2 regions of the Stenotrophomonas sp. 115C5 genome follow, and region 1 is predicted to be linked to the other one. Evidence: riboswitches for the same ligand, from Rfam matches in the RefSeq annotation. Region 1 holds a riboswitch; the other holds the start of a gene.
What was found. A riboswitch is a leader RNA that binds a small molecule or an ion and turns the genes downstream of it on or off. The one in region 1 is predicted to bind glycine.
Positions count from the first base shown of each region.

Region 2: linked by a shared signal. The riboswitch ahead of AC13FN_RS12665 (trimeric intracellular cation channel family protein) and the one ahead of gcvP (aminomethyl-transferring glycine dehydrogenase) in region 1 are both predicted to bind glycine.

Region 1 covers NZ_JBSPUQ010000011.1:109,668-117,481, forward strand. The annotation lists gene gcvP (aminomethyl-transferring glycine dehydrogenase) at 1-2,321, opposite strand, end outside; glycine riboswitch at 2,383-2,484, opposite strand; gene AC13FN_RS14115 (multidrug effflux MFS transporter) at 2,784-4,010, shown strand; partial or broken gene AC13FN_RS14120 (siderophore-interacting protein) at 4,151-5,047, shown strand; gene AC13FN_RS14125 (hypothetical protein) at 5,125-5,517, shown strand; gene AC13FN_RS14130 (M2 family metallopeptidase) at 5,639-7,606, opposite strand.
Region 2 covers NZ_JBSPUQ010000009.1:96,878-104,691, reverse strand. The annotation lists gene AC13FN_RS12670 (3-deoxy-7-phosphoheptulonate synthase) at 1-785, shown strand, start outside; gene AC13FN_RS12665 (trimeric intracellular cation channel family protein) at 1,976-2,593, opposite strand; glycine riboswitch at 2,678-2,781, opposite strand; glycine riboswitch at 2,795-2,884, opposite strand; gene AC13FN_RS12660 (GIY-YIG nuclease family protein) at 2,925-3,200, shown strand; gene AC13FN_RS12655 (nuclear transport factor 2 family protein) at 3,345-3,776, shown strand; gene AC13FN_RS12650 (NAD(P)/FAD-dependent oxidoreductase) at 3,859-5,139, opposite strand; gene AC13FN_RS12645 (NYN domain-containing protein) at 5,263-6,042, shown strand; gene AC13FN_RS12640 (glutathione S-transferase family protein) at 6,157-6,777, shown strand; gene AC13FN_RS12635 (primosomal protein N') at 6,869-7,814, opposite strand, start outside.

The DNA of each region.
Region 1 (7,814 bases):
GCGACCTGGGTGGCCTTGCGCAGGCCTTCGGTGCCCATCATCGCGATGTACATCCAGCTGATCGGCAGGATCGAGGCGCTGCCGAAGCTGGCGGCGCTGACCATGCCGACCGGACCGTTGTCACCCAGCTTGCCCGGCAGGAACGGGGCAAGGTGCGACTTGACCGCACACGGGCCAACGCCCGGGCCGCCGCCGCCGTGCGGGATGCAGAAGGTCTTGTGCAGGTTCAGGTGCGAAACGTCCGAACCCCACTTGCCCGGCTTGGCCACGCCGACCAGGGCGTTCATGTTGGCACCGTCGGTGTACACCTGGCCGCCGTGCTTGTGGATGATCTCGCAGATCTCCACGACTTCTTCCTCGAACACGCCATGCGTGGACGGGTAGGTCATCATGATCGCGGCCAGGCGGTCGCTGTATTTCTCGGCGTTGAGGCGGATGTCCTCGACGTCGACGTTGCCGTTGGCATCGGTCTTGGTTACCACGACCTTCATGCCGCACATCTGTGCCGAGGCCGGGTTGGTGCCGTGCGCCGAATCCGGAATCAGGCAGATGTCACGGTGATCTTCGCCGCGCGAGCGGTGGTAGGCGCGGATCGCCAGCAGGCCGGCGTACTCGCCCTGCGCACCGGAGTTCGGCTGCAGGCTGACGGCGTCGTAGCCGGTGCACTCGACCAGCATCGCTTCCAGCGAATCGATCAGTTCCTTGTAGCCCAGCGCCTGCTCGGCCGGCACCAGCGGGTGGATCTGCGAGAACTCCGGCCAGGTCACCGGAATCATTTCGGCGGTGGCGTTGAGCTTCATGGTGCACGAGCCCAGCGGGATCATCGTGCGGTCCATCGCCAGGTCCTTGTCGGCCAGCGAACGCAGGTAGCGCAGCAGCTCGTGCTCGCTGTGGTGGGTGTTGAACACCGGGTGGGTCAGGAACGCGGACTGGCGCAGCAGGCCGGCCGGCAGCGCGTCGGCGGTGCTGGCATCCAGTGCGTCCACATCAACGCTGGCACCGAACAGCGCGCCGACGGCGACGATGTCGGCGCGGGTGGTGGTCTCGTCCAGGCTGATGCCCACCGAGCTGCTGTCGATCGCACGCAGGTTGTAGCCGGCAGCACGGGCCTTGGCATGGATCGCGTCGGCGTCGACACCGGTCACGTGCAGCGTGTCGAAGAAGTCGGCACCGACCTGCACACCGGCGGTACGCAGCGCGCTGGCCAGGATCGCGGCCAGGCGATGGGTGCGGCGGGCGATGCGGGTCAGGCCTTCCGGACCGTGGTAGACGGCGTACATCGAGGCCATCACTGCCAGCAGCACCTGTGCGGTACAGATGTTGGAGGTGGCCTTCTCGCGGCGGATATGCTGTTCGCGGGTCTGCAGGGTCAGGCGGTAGGCCGGGTTGCCCTGTGCGTCGATCGAGACACCGATCAGGCGGCCCGGCATCGAACGCTTGTAGGCGTCACGGCAGGCCATGAACGCCGCATGCGGGCCACCGAAACCGAACGGCACGCCGAAACGCTGGCTGTTGCCGACCACGATGTCCGCACCCCATTCGCCCGGGGCGGCCAGCAGGGTCAGGGCCAGCAGGTCGGTGGCCACGGCCACCAGGCCGCCGCGCGCGTGCACGGCATCGACCAGCGCCTTGTAGTCGCCGACCTGGCCGAAGGTATCCGGGTACTGCAGCAGCAGGCCGAAGGCTTCCGCTTCCAGCGCTTCGGCCGGGGTGCCCACGCGCAGCACGATGCCCATCGGCTCGGCGCGCGTGCGCAGCAGTTCCAGTGTCTGCGGGTGCACGGCGTCGTGCACGAAGAAGGTGTCCGACTTCGACTTGGCCGAGCGCTTGGCCAGGGTCATCGCTTCAGCAGCGGCAGTGGCTTCGTCCAGCAGCGAGGCGTTGGCGATTTCCATGCCGGTCAGGTCGGCGCACAGGGTCTGGAAGTTGATCAGCGCTTCCATGCGGCCCTGCGAGATTTCCGCCTGGTACGGAGTGTAGGCGGTGTACCAGGCGGGGTTTTCCAGAATGTTGCGCAGGATCACGTTCGGCGTGTGGGTACCGTAGTAGCCCTGGCCGATGAAGCTGCGCAGCACGGTGTTCTTGTCGGCGATCGCGCGGATCTTCGCCAGCGCCTGCACTTCGGTGATCGACTCCGGCAGTGCCAGCGGTGCCGGCGACTTGATCTTGGCCGGGACGATGGCATCGGTCATCGCATCCAGCGATGCGTGGCCGATGACGCCGAGCATCTGCGCGATCTCGGCATCGTTGGGGCCGATGTGGCGCTCGACGAACGCCGAATGGTGCTCGAGCTCACGCAGGGAAGGGGTGTTCTGGGACATGGCGAAGGATCCGTCAGGAAAGGGCACACGCACGGGCACAAGCCGCCGGTCGGCGGTCTGCGGGCGCCCCTCTGTCCTTTTGCCTGAGAGTTTAAAAGCGCGGAAACCGCAGCTTCGTGCCCCTTCGGCGCCGGATCGAACCGGTCTCTCCAGAGTTCTGTTACGGGTGGTATCGGGCCTGAGCGATTACGGGCGTTGCGCCTTCGGCAGCGGTGACCTGCTTCTCCCACCGTGTTGCCCGCCGATTATAGCCTCTTGCCGGCGCCCGACGGTGGCCCGCAGCGGCCTCACACGCCTGAATGGCCGATGGCCCGGGCGTGCGTTCTGTGCACCCGTGCATGGCGTCGCACGCATTCCCCACCTATGATGGTCGGATTCTCGTATTCATCTGGCGCCGTCCCTGCTGCAGGGGATCGGCGCCCGCCGTGCGTGTCACGCATGGCCCTGCCGGACGCTTGCCCGATGACCGCCGCTGTTGCTCCTTCCACCCGCCGCATGGCCCTGTTGCTCGCTGGTCTGGCCATGTTCGGTCCGTTCTCGATCGACACCATCTTTCCTGCGTTTCCGCAGCTGGCCCAGCGCCTGGCGGTGGACGAGGTGGCGGTGCAGCAGACCATCAGCGTCTACCTGCTGTTCTACGGCCTGATGAGCCTGGCCCACGGCCCGCTGTCCGATGCGTGGGGGCGCAAGCGGGTGATCCTCGGCGGCCTGGTGATCTTCGTCGGCGCCTCGGTGGGCTGCGCGTTGTCCACCGACCTGACCACGCTGCTGGCGTTCCGCGCGCTGCAGGGCCTGTCTGCCGGTGTCGGCATGATCGTCGGTCGCGCGGTGATCCGCGATCTGTACCACGGCCACGACGCGCAGCGGCTGATGAGCCAGGTGTCGATGCTGTTCGGCATCGCCCCGGCCATCGCGCCGATCATCGGCGGCTGGATCCTGCTCAGTGGTGCCGGCTGGCCGCTGATCTTCTGGTTCCTGGTGGTATTCGCGCTGGTGCTGCTGGCGGCCACTGCGCGCTTCCTGCCGGAAACCCATCCGGCGCAGGCACGGGTTGCACTGTCGCCACGCACGTTGATGCGCGACTACGTGCGCATCGGCTTCAACCCGCGTTTCCTGCGCCTGGCGCTGGCCGGCAGCATCGGCTTCGGCGGCATCTTCCTGTACATCTCCTCGGCGCCGGCCATCGTGATGCAGCACCTGCATCTGGGTGAAGGCGGCTTTGCCTGGCTGTTCATTCCCACCATCGGCGGCATGACCACCGGTTCGTTCCTGTCCGGGCGCATGGCCGGGCACAGCACACCGACGCGGCAGGTGGCCCTGGGCTTTACCTTGTGTGCGGTCTCTGCCGTGTTGAACATCGGCTATGTCAGCCTGGCGCCGCAGTTCGCGCTGCCGTGGGCGGTGATGCCGATCTTCCTCGGCGGCATGGGCATGGCGCTGATCTTCCCGATCCTGGCGCTGGCGGTGCTGGACATGTATCCGCTGCAGCGCGGCCTGGCCTCGTCGCTGCAGGCCTTCGTGCAGCTGATGATCAGCACCGTGGTGGCGGGCGTGGTATCGCCACTGCTGCACGACAGCCCGCTGCATCTGGCACTGGGGCAGGCGGCCTTCTTCGCGGCCGGCTTCGTGTTCTGGTACTGGGAGCACCAGCGCGAGCGCGCAGCAGAGGCAGCCGGCACGACGCTTTGAGCGTCGCGCAGGGGTAGGGCACAGCATCACGCGGCGCCCCCTTGCGACGCTGCGAGCAGGGACTAGGCTGGGGTTTCCAGCAAGCCGGTTCGTGGATGCACGACAGCCAGCCATCCCGATGTCGTCGCATGAGGTATCCCATGGCTGCGCAGCAGACCTACCGCCTGTTCGAGGTGGCGCTGAAGGAGCGCCGCGTTCTTTCTCCTTCCCTGGACCGCATGGTGTTCACCGGCGCCGACGTGGCGCGCATGAAGACCGAAGGCCCGGACCAACGCATCAAGGTGTTCTTCCCCTTGCCCGGCCAGGACGCGCCGGACGTGCCCAGCGGCGAAGACTGGTACGCCCGTTACCGCGCACTGCCCGATGACGCGCGGCCGCCGATGCGCACTTTTACCCTCCGCCAACTGCGCGCCGGCGACTGCGAGGTCGACGTCGACTTCGTGCTGCATGGCGAGACCGGACCGGCCTCGCGCTGGGCCACGCACGCACGGCCGGGCGACCGCGTGGTGCTGCTGGCCCCCGACGCTGACTGTGCGGACAGCAGCGAGGGCTGGGAATGGAAGCCGCCAGCCGGGGTGGGTCAGGTGCTGCTGGTGGCCGATGAGACGGCATTGCCGGCAGTGGCCGGCATCCTCGAGGAACTGGCCGGGCTGGCCGATCCGCCGCGCACGCTGGCCCTGCTGGAGATCGCCCAAGCGGGGGATGCGGTGCCATTGAAGGCACCGGCCACGGCCGAACTGGTGTGGTTGCCACGCGGGCAACAGGCCCATGGGCAGCAGTTGCTGCAGGCCGTGCAGGCGCGGCTGGCGGCAGCCCCGGCCGTGGCCGAGGGCGCCGAACTGGACGACATCGACGTCGATGCGCAGATCCTGTGGGAGCAAGCTGACGCCAGCGCAGACGGCGCGATGTATGCCTAGGTGGCGGGCGAGGCCGGCGCGGTGATGGCGATCCGCCGGTATCTGGTGAAGGACTGCGGCCTGGATCGCCGCGCGATCACCTTCATGGGCTACTGGCGGCAGGGGCGGGTGCTGGACTGAGCCGACGCCGTACCGGTGTGAACCAGCACGCAGGGGGCGTGGGTTATCCTTGCGCCCCCGCAATGCAAGCCCCACCGATGTCGACCTCTTCCAAATCCCGCCGCGACCAGCGCCGTCGCCAGGAACAGCAGGCTGCCAACAAGGCCGCCGCCACCGCCTCGCCCGTCGAGCCGCACGCCGAACTGCGCGACACCCAGCGCACGCTGCTGGCCGGCGTCGTCCGTCGCGATGGCGAATGGGTGCTGGGCATGGATGGCCGCATCGCCGGCCAGAGCGAAAGTGCGGCCCAGGTGCTGGCGCTGATCATGCAGGCCGGTGAACTGCACGAACGGCAGGGCACGCCGGTGCGCTTGATCTATTCGGATGCGCTGCGCGATGCGGCGCAGGCCGAAGCCAACGAGAAGGGTCAGACCTTCGAGGAATTCAAGGCCGCGCTGGCCGCACAGCTGGCGGCGAAGAAGAGCAACTGATCGTCATCGCGGTAGCGCCGGGCCATGCCCGGCGAGCGCAGCGGTGTGATGAAAAGCCGCCGGGCATGGCCCGGCGCTACCGGATCAAAAGGGGCGGATCCTCGCGGACCCGCCCCTTCTTTCATTTCGCTGCTGCCGGTGCCGCGCTGGCCTGCCAGCCGCACATCTGGCCTTCGTTCTGCTGCTTCAACCAGGCATTGACCGGGCTGAAGTACTCGATCATCGGGCCGGCATCGAGCTTGTCCGAGCCGGTCAGTTCCTTCAGCGTGGCCTGCCACGGCTGGCTGGCACCCTTGCTCAGCATCGCCCAGTACTTCTGCCCCGCTTCCTTGTTGCCGTAGAAGGTGCACTCGTGCAGCGGGCCCTTGAAGCCGGCGGCATCGCACAGGCCCTTGTAGAACTGGAACTGCAGGATGCGCGCCAGGAAGTAGCGGGTGTACGGGGTGTTGCCCGGCACGTGGTACTTGGCACCCGGGTCGAAGAATTCCTCGCCACGGGTGGTGGCCGGTGCCACGCCCTGGTACTTGGCCTTCAGGTCCCACCAGGCCTTGTTGTAGTTGTCCGCGGTGATCGAACCATCGAACACGCCCCAGCGCCAGCGGTCGATCATCAGCCCGAACGGCAGGAACGACACGCCCGACAGCGCCATGCGCATCTGGTTGTTGATGACTGCCTCGCGGCTCTCGGTCGGCGCGTCGACCAGCCCGATCGAACTGAGGTACTTCGGCGTCATCGCCAGCACGATGGTGTCGCCGATCGCTTCATGGAAGCCATCGTTGGCACCGCCCTGGAACAGCGGCGGCAGCGGGTTGTAGGCCAGGTCGTAATAGATGTGGCCCAGCTCGTGGTAGATGGTGGTGAAGTTCTCTTCGTTGGGCTTGATGCACATCTTGGTGCGCACGTCGCCTTCCATGTTCATGTCCCAGGCACTGGCGTGGCAGACCACGTCGCGGTCATCGGGCTTGATGAACTGGGTCTTGTCCCAGTACGACTGCGGCAACGACGGCATACCCAGCGACACGTAGAAGTCCTGCGCACGCTCGGTCATCTGCTTGGCGGTGCGCAGTTCGGCTTCGCGCTGCGCCTTGTACTGCGCGGCCACGTTCGCATCCTTGCCAGCCTTGGCCAGCGCCGCACTCAGGTTGGTCTGGTACTGCTTTTCCAGCGCCGCGGTGATGTCCAGGCTGCCGGCGCCCGGGTACGGTTCCAGCTGGTCCCACAGGTTGGACCAGTCCTGCTGCCACATGTTGCCCATCAGGTGCGCGGCGATCAGGCCGTTGCCCACCTCGGCCTTGTCCTTGCCATAGGTCTTGTCCAGCTTGCCGCGCGCATAGCAGTGCAGCTGCTCGTACATCGGCTTGACCTGTTCCCACAGGCGATCGGTTTCCGGGCCGATCTGCTCCGGCGGCATGTCATAGCCACTGCGCCACATCTGCCCGGCATCGGTGAAGCCCATGTCCTTGGCACCTTCATTCACCAGGCCGACGAACTTCTGGTAGTCACCACGCATGCTCTTGGTGGTGCTGTGCCAGCCCTGCCAGGCATCGAGCTGCTGGTCGTAGTCGCGGCTGCGCGCCAGCACCTGCTCCAGCTCGCCCAGCTGGCGGCAGGAGTTCGGATCGTTGGCGTCGGTGCAGTACTTGCCTGCGCCGTAGCTGCCTTCCATGCGGGTGGCGATCTGGGTCAGTTCGGCCAGCTTGGCCGGATCGCGCGGCGCCGGCATCGAGGACATCAGCTTCAGCAGATGGATCGCGCGCTTGCTGTCCTCGCTCATCGGCTTGCCATCGAACTTGGCGGCCTGCTCGATCCAGCTGTTGAGCTGGGTCAGCGAGCGCTCGTTGGCCTTGGCCGCGATGCGTTCGGAATCACTGTTGATGTAGGTGGAGGACAGCCACTGCGCCGAGGTCATCTCCGGGTAGGCGGCCTTGAATTCGGCATTGATGCGGGCCACGAACTGGTCGGCGGTTTCGCCGGCCGGGGCGCTGCTGCTGGCGGTATCGGTGCCTGGGGTGGGTTCCTTCTTGCAGGCGGCCAGGGCCAGCGTGGCGGCGGCGACTGCCGCGGCCAGCAGGAGATGACGGTGTTTCACGGGCGGTCCTTGGGTGGTGAACGACGGCCGAAGGCTAGTGGGCAGTGGCTGCCACCGCAAGTGGCGGAAGTCGGCCGGGCGGCGCCCGGCACCTGCAGAGGCCTTCGAGCAACGGCAAAGCCGAAGCAACAGCAACAGCGGACTATCCGTGGTTTGGCGGGGCGGGTCCGGTTGCGGGGGACGCCGTAAATCCGTCCATGGAGGCTCG
Region 2 (7,814 bases), on a different contig from region 1:
AGCCGCGCACCACGGTGGGCTGGAAGGGCCTGATCAACGATCCGGACCTGGATGGCAGCTTCAAGATCGACAAGGGCCTGCGCATCGCACGCGGCCTGCTGCGCGACATCAACAAGCTGGGCCTGCCGGCCGGTGTCGAGTTCCTCGACGTGATCTCGCCGCAGTACATCGCCGACCTGGTGGCATGGGGCGCGATCGGCGCACGCACCACCGAAAGCCAGGTGCATCGCGAGCTGGCGTCGGGCCTGTCGTGCCCGGTCGGTTTCAAGAACGGCACCGATGGCAACGTGAAGATCGCCGCTGACGCGGTGGGTGCGGCGTCCAATCCGCATCACTTCCTGTCGGTCACCAAGCAGGGCGGCACCGCCATCGTGTCGACCACCGGCAACCCGGATTGCCATGTGATCCTGCGCGGCGGCAAGCAGCCGAACTACGACGCAGGCAGTGTTGCCGAGGCCTGCCAGGTGCTGGCCAAGGCCAAGCTGCCGGCGCGCCTGATGATCGACGCCAGCCATGCCAACAGCCTGAAGAATCCGGAGAACCAGCCGAAGGTAATCGACGACATCGCCGTTCAGCTGGAAGACGGCGAACAGCGCATCGTTGGCGTGATGATCGAGAGCCATCTGATCGGTGGCCGCCAGGAACTGGTGGAAGGCCAGCCGCTGGTCTACGGGCAGAGCATCACCGACGGCTGCATCGACTGGGACACCACCGTGACGGTGCTGGAGCGACTGGCCGCGGCCGTGCGTGCCCGTCGCGACGTAAAGGTGTCCGAAGCCGCTTGAGTGCGGCACGTGTGTGGATGGCGGTCAGCGCCTGCGGGGGTGCGGCCGCGATCAGGGCCGGTCGGAGTTGGAGACCGGCCCATCTGCACCGGCGATGCGCCTGGCGCTGCGCATGAGCGACAGCGCCAGGTACATCGCCGGGGTGGTGTGAGACGTAGATCCACGCCATGCGTGGATATCAGCGAGCCACACGGCAGGATTTCGGAAGAGTTGTATGGAGTCCTCCTGCGATTTCGGCCGAAGATGGGGTTCCTCGCCTGACTGGACCCCGCCGATGCGTGTTTTCCCGGATGACAACTTTCTGGATTCAGCTTGTCGGTCGATTTCCGGTGAAGCTGCCAAGGCGCTCGTGAGCTTGAAAGGCGGGCGAATCGCTGAAGATGCCGTATCTGTCATCGAAGACTGGTTTGAGCCGTCCCTCGAGAAGGCGCGCCTGCTGGCGGATCTTGATGAAAGAATCAGGATCCAAAGCAGCGAAGGGGACCAGGGGCTGCTGCGGCCTGCGCTGAAGGCCCGGGCGGTGATCGCGGCATCTCCCGAGCCCGCGCCCGATGACTACGAGCCTTCATTCAAAGTAGTGCCTGCGACAACGCTAGGTGGCGACTGGAAATCCGACTGCGAGACCGACTGCGTGATTGTCGATGGTGATCTGATCGCAGACGGCACGCTGATACTGAACGATCTGAGCGAGACGCTCTGCGTGATCGTACTGGGGAGCCTCAGGGCCCGGAATCTCGACTGTGGTGGTTGGGTGTTCGTGCGTGATGAGCTGGAATGCGATCATCTGTACGCGTGCTCACTCAATGATGGGATTCTGTCCGTAGGTGGCAACATCACTGTTCAGACCTTCCTCGAGACCGGCACCTACACACAAGTGGCGGGGCACCTGACCGCTAGCTACCTCGGCAGCACCCACAACTCCATTGACGTGGAGGGCAAAGTGAACTGTCTAGGCTTCGAAAGACGGTCTGATAGCGACTACTTGTGCGAATGGATCGATCCTGTGTTGCTGGAAGCCGACGATTCCGACGGCGATTGGGGATGCGGACGCCAACGGTATCCGTCGGCTGACTATCCAGAGCGGATACGCGCGGGGGGGCAGCCCCATGAAGTTCGTGCTCTAGATCTACGCCATGCGTGGATACCGCTCTTCTGTAGCGCCGGGCCATGCCCGGCGAACACGCCATCGTTCAATGCACTTCGTCGTGATAGACGAATTTCGGCATTTCCCAGCGGTAGTGGATCGCCAGCAGGCGCAGCGCGAAGCCGCCGCCGAGGCAGCACAGGATCGCGGTGGCGTCGGCCACGCCCCAGTGCAGCAGCAACAGGTAGGCCGCGCCGGTCAGCAGCGCGATGATCGCGTACAGCTCCTTCTGGAAGATCAGCGGCACCTCGTTGCAGAGGATGTCGCGCAGCACGCCGCCGAACGCGCCGGTCAGCATGCCGGCGATCAGCACGATCGGCATCGCATGGCCGGCTTCGCGCGCGATCGAGCAGCCGATCAGGGTGAAGGCGATCAGGCCCAGGCCGTCGAGTACCAGGAAGGTGCGGCGGAAGTGGTGCATCCAACGTGCGACCCAGGTGGCGATCAGCGCCGCGCATACGGTGAAGCCCAGGTACTCGGGATGCTTCACCCAGCCCAGCGGATAGTGGCCGAGCAGGATGTCGCGCAGTGATCCGCCGCCGAGGGCGGTGACGCAGGCGATCATGACCACACCGAACAGGTCCATGCGGCGGCGGCCTGCGGACAGTGCGCCAGTCATGGCCTCGGCGGAAATGGCAATCAGGTAGATGATGGACAGCAGCATGGGACAGGCTCCGGGCGCGGTGGGGCCGGCCATGCGCGACTACCGCCACTGCCTGCGCAATGACGGGATGACGATGACCGGTGCCGCTCCCGCTGTCCTTTTGCCTGAGAGTTCAGCGGCGTAGGCCGCGTGCCCCTTCGGCGGATCGTCCCGGGCGTGCCCGGTGACCTCTCTCCAGCTCGGCGAGTCGAATGCATGGTTGGTGGGATTCCAGCCCACCGGCCTGAGCGATCATGGGAGCCTGCGCCTTCGGCGGGCGCCAGCGCGGCGCCTCTCTCCTGCATTCGGCCGCCAGTATATCCGCTGCAGTGCAGCACGGCATAATCCGGGCATGGCCCCGTCCCTCCGCCCCTGGTTCCTGTACCTGCTCGAATGCCGGGATGGCAGCTATTACGCCGGCATCAGCACCGACGTGGACGCGCGTTTCGCCGCCCACCAGGCCGGCAAGGGCGCGCGCTACACCCGGGCGCGGCCACCGCTGCGCGTGCTGGCCGTGCGCGAGTACCCGGACCGGGCCGCCGCCTCGCGGGCTGAGTGGCAGCTCAAGCAGCAGCCGCGCGAACGCAAGCTGGCCTGGCTGCAGGCACCGGATCCTGCGCTTCTGTAGAGTCGAGCCCACGCTCGGCTTTTGTTGCTGCTGCCTGATGGTGAAGCCGAGCATGGGCCCGGCTCTACAGTAGATCCACGCCATGCGTGGATGGGCGCTTCCAGCCATGCCATGATCGCCCAGCCCTCAGCGCTGGAGACCCGGATGTCCACGACCGCCCTGCTGTTCGCTCTCTCCGCAGCAACGAGCCCCGCCGCCGATCCGGCCACCCTCGCGGCCATCGAAGCCACCTGCCACGATTACGTCGACGGCCAGCTGGAGGCCGACCCGCAGCGCGTCGCCCGCTCCCTGCACCCGGACCTGGCCAAGCGCGCGGTACTCGGCGATACACCCGACGAACGGCTGGGCCTGCGCCGGATGTCGAAGGAAGAACTGGTCGCGCTGACGAAGCAGGGCGCGCTGAAAACGCCGAAGGATCAGTGGGACCGCCGCTGCACGGTGCTGGACGTGATCGGCAACGCGGCCTCGGTACGGCTGGAAACGCCGTGGTTCGTCGACTACTTCCACATGGGCCGCTTCGACCAGCGCTGGGTCATCGTCAATGCGCTGTGGTACCCGAAGCCGAAGGCGCCGTAGAGCCGAGCCCATGCTCGGCTTCTGCAATCCGCGCGAAGTGCAGCCGAGCATGGCTCGGCGCTACAGGAGCATGCGTGCGCTCCTAGCGCTTCGGTCGCCGGTCGTCCTGGTCATCACCGAAGATGATGCGCGCGCTGCGCTGGTAGCTCCAGTACGCCACGGCCCAGTTCAGCAGCACCACGATGCGGTTGCGGAAGCCGATCAGGAAGAACACGTGCGCGGCCAGCCAGAACCACCACGCCAGCACACCGGACAGCTGCAGCCGGCCCAGATGCACGATCGCAGCCATGCGGCCGATCGTGGCCAGGTTGCCGAAGTCTGCGTACTTGAACGGGCCGGGTTCGGGCTTGCCGTGCAGGCGCGCGCGGATCACCTCGGCCACGTACTTGCCCATCTGCTTGGCCGCGGGCGCCACGCCAGGCACCGGCTTGCCGTTGGCCTGGTTCAATACGGCCAGATCGCCAGCTACGAACAGTTCCGGGTGGCCAGACAGGGTGAGGTCGGGTTGCACCTGCACGCGCCCGGCGCGGTCCAGCGGCACCTCCAGCGTGCGCGCCAGCGGTGAAGCGGCCACACCGGCGGCCCATACCACGGTGCGCGCGGGCACGAACTGATCGCCGAGCTTGAAGCCTTGGCTGTCGATGTCGCTCACCGGGGTGCCGGTCAGCACTTCCACGCCCAGCTTTTCCAGCTGCCGGCGCGCCTTCAGCGAAAGCACTTCCGGGAACGAGGACAGTACGCGCGGCCCGGCCTCGACCAGCCGCACCTTGGCGCTGGCCGGGTCGATGTGGCGGAACTCGTTGCGCAGGGTATGGCGCGCGATCTCGGCCAGGGTGCCGGCCAGTTCGACGCCGGTAGGTCCACCGCCAACCACGGCGAAGCTCAACCATGCGGCCTTCTTCGCCGGGTCCGGTTCTGCCTCGGCGCGCTCGAAGGCCAGCAGCAGCTTGCGGCGCAGCGCGATGGCATCGTCCAGCGTCTTCAGGCCGGGCGCATCATCGGCCCATTGGTCGTTGCCGAAGTAGGCGTGGGTGGCGCCGGTGGCCAGCAGCAGGTTGTCGTAGTCCAGCGTGCTGCCATCGGCCATGCGGATCTGCCGGGCCTGCTTGTCGATGGTCACCACTTCGCCCAGCCGCACTTCCACATTGCGCTGGTGGCCGAGGATGTGGCGCAGCGGTGCGGCGATATCCGGGGCGGACAGGCCGGCAGTGGCCACCTGATACAGCAGCGGCTGGAACAGGTGATGGTTGCGGCGGTCGACCAGGGTGATGCGTATGCGCTCGCGGGCCAGGGCACGGGTGGCCCAGAGGCCGGCAAAACCGCCGCCGACAACAACCAGGTGGGGAACGCGCTCGCGACTCATCGACTCACTCCAGTGGGGGCATTGGGGGAAGCGCCTGGCATCTTCGCATGATGGCCCCCTGTCACGTCAGCGCCCGCGTGGATCGGCGATACTCGGGTTCAGGCAACGGCCCGTGAGGAGCCCATGAGCGAACCGGAAAAGCGCATCGCCCTGTTGATCGACGCCGACAACGCGCCGGCCTCGAAGATCGACGAGGTCCTGGCCGAAGTCGCCCGCTACGGTGTGGCCAACGTACGCCGCGCCTATGGCAACTGGAAGAGTCCGCGGTTGAAGGGCTGGGAGGCGGTGCTGCACGAGTACGCGATCCGTCCGATCCAGCAGTTCGCCTACAGCAAGGGCAAGAATGCCTCGGACATGGCGATGGTGATCGACGCCATGGATCTGCTGTACGCGCGCAATCTGGATGGTTTCGCCATCGTCTCCAGTGATGCCGATTTCACTCCGATGGTGATGCGCCTGCTGACCGACGGCGTGAAGGTGTATGGCTTCGGTGAGAAGAAGACGCCCGAGCCATTCGTCAACGCGTGCTCGAAGTTCACCTACCTGGAAGCGCTGGGCCAGACCCACGCCAGCGTGCCGGATACCGAACAGGCCTCCAGCGAACAGGCCTCGAACGAGCCGGTAGCCAACGACGATGCGCGGCCGCGCAAGAGCGGTGCGGAAATGCGCAGCGACACGCGGCTGGTGAAGATGCTGCGCCGCGCGGTGTCCTCGGCCGAGGGCGAGGATGGCTGGTCGCATCTGGGGCCGGTTGGCAGCCAGATCGGCAACCAGGCTTCGTTCGATCCGCGCAACTACGGTTACGGCAAGCTCAGTGATCTGCTGGCAGCGATCGGGTTGTTCGAGCTGAAGAAGGACGGCAAGTCGTCCTACGTGCGCGCGTTGCCGAAGAAGAACAGGTAGTGCCGGCCGCTGGCCGGCAACGCCCGGATGCCAGATCCGGCATGCGGCGCGCACACACCCCACCCGATCAGGCGTATCGTTGCCGCTCGCATTGCCAGCAAGGAAAAAACCCGCATGTTGAAGATCTGGGGCCGCCGCAATTCCAGTAACGTCCGCAAGGTGCTGTGGTGCGCCGAGGAGATCGGCCTGCCGTATGAATCCATCGAAGTCGGTGGCAGCCACGGCGGCACGCAGACGCCGGAGTACCAGGCGATGAATCCCAACAGCCTGGTGCCGGTGATCGAAGACCACGGCCTGCCGCTGTGGGAATCGAACGCCATCGTGCGCTACCTGAGCGCCCGCTACGCGCTGGGCACCCTGTACGCCGAAGACCCGATGGAGCGTGCCCAGGCCGAGAAGTGGATGGACTGGAGCACCTCGCGGATGGCGCCGCTGTACACCGATCTGATCTGGGGCATCATGCGCACCGCCCCGGCCGACCGTGACGAATCGCGCATCAATGCCGCCATCGTGCGTGCCGGTGACTACCTGGCGATGGCCGATGCCACGCTGGCCAAACAGCCGTGGCTGTCGGGTGAGAAATTCGCGATGGGTGACATCCCGCTGGGCTCGCTGATCTATGCCTGGTTCGAACTGCCGATCCAGCGCCCGGAACTGCCGCACCTGGCGGATTGGTATGCGCGCCTGCGCGAGCGGCCGGCCTACCAGCGCGGCGTGATGTCGCCGCTGACGTAAGCGGGGCCGGGTCTTTTCCTGGAAAGAGAAGCAGCCGAGCATGGCTCGGCTCTACAGTAGTGCCGAGCCATGCTCGGCAGCACCGACCGGATCAATACAGGTCCGTCGGATCCACATCCAGCGACCAGCGCACCTTGCGTGCTTCCGGCAGCGCATACAGCTGCGGAACCAGCTGCGAAAGCACCCCATGCAACGGCGGCCGCTGCAGTGCCGAAAGCAGCAGCTGCGTGCGCTGGTAACCGGCGCGACGTGGCATCGGCGCCGGCATCGGCCCATACGCCTCCACTATGTTCTGCTCGCCCAGCAGCTGCCGCGCTGCCAGCAGGAATGCATTGGCATGCTCCACCTGCTGCGCTTCGGCGCGCATCAGCGCCAGATGCGCGAACGGCGGGAATCCGGCGGCCTGGCGCTGGTTCAACTCGGCCTGCGCGAACGGGTGGTAGCCACCGCTCACCAGGGTTTCCAGCAACGGGTGCCCGGGGTGATGGGTCTGCAGCCAGACCTCGCCGGGATCACGTGCACGGCCCGCACGGCCCGCCACCTGGATCAGCTGCTGCGCCAGCTTCTCGCTGGCGCGGAAATCGGCCGAGAACAGGCCCTCGTCGATGCCGACCACCACCACCAGGGTCAGCTTGGGCAGGTCGTGGCCCTTGGCCAGGATCTGCGTGCCGACCAGGATGCCGGGCTGGTCGCTCAGTTTCGCCAGCTGTTGTTCCAGGGCATCGCGGCGTGAGGTGGTGCCGCGGTCGATGCGCACCACCGGGAAATCGGCGAAGGCGGCGGTGAGATGTTCTTCCAGGCGCTCGGTGCCGATGCCCTGCGGTTGCAGCGCCAGGCTGCCGCACGCGGGGCATGCCAGCGGTGCCGGTTGCCGCGCGCCACAGTGATGGCACTGCAGGCGACGGCCGCCGCCATGCACGGTCATCGGTGCATCGCAGCGGTTGCACGGTGCGGTCCAGCCGCAGTCGTGGCACAGCAGCACCGGCGCGTAGCCACGGCGGTTCTTGAACACCAGCACCTGCTGGCCGCGCTGCAGG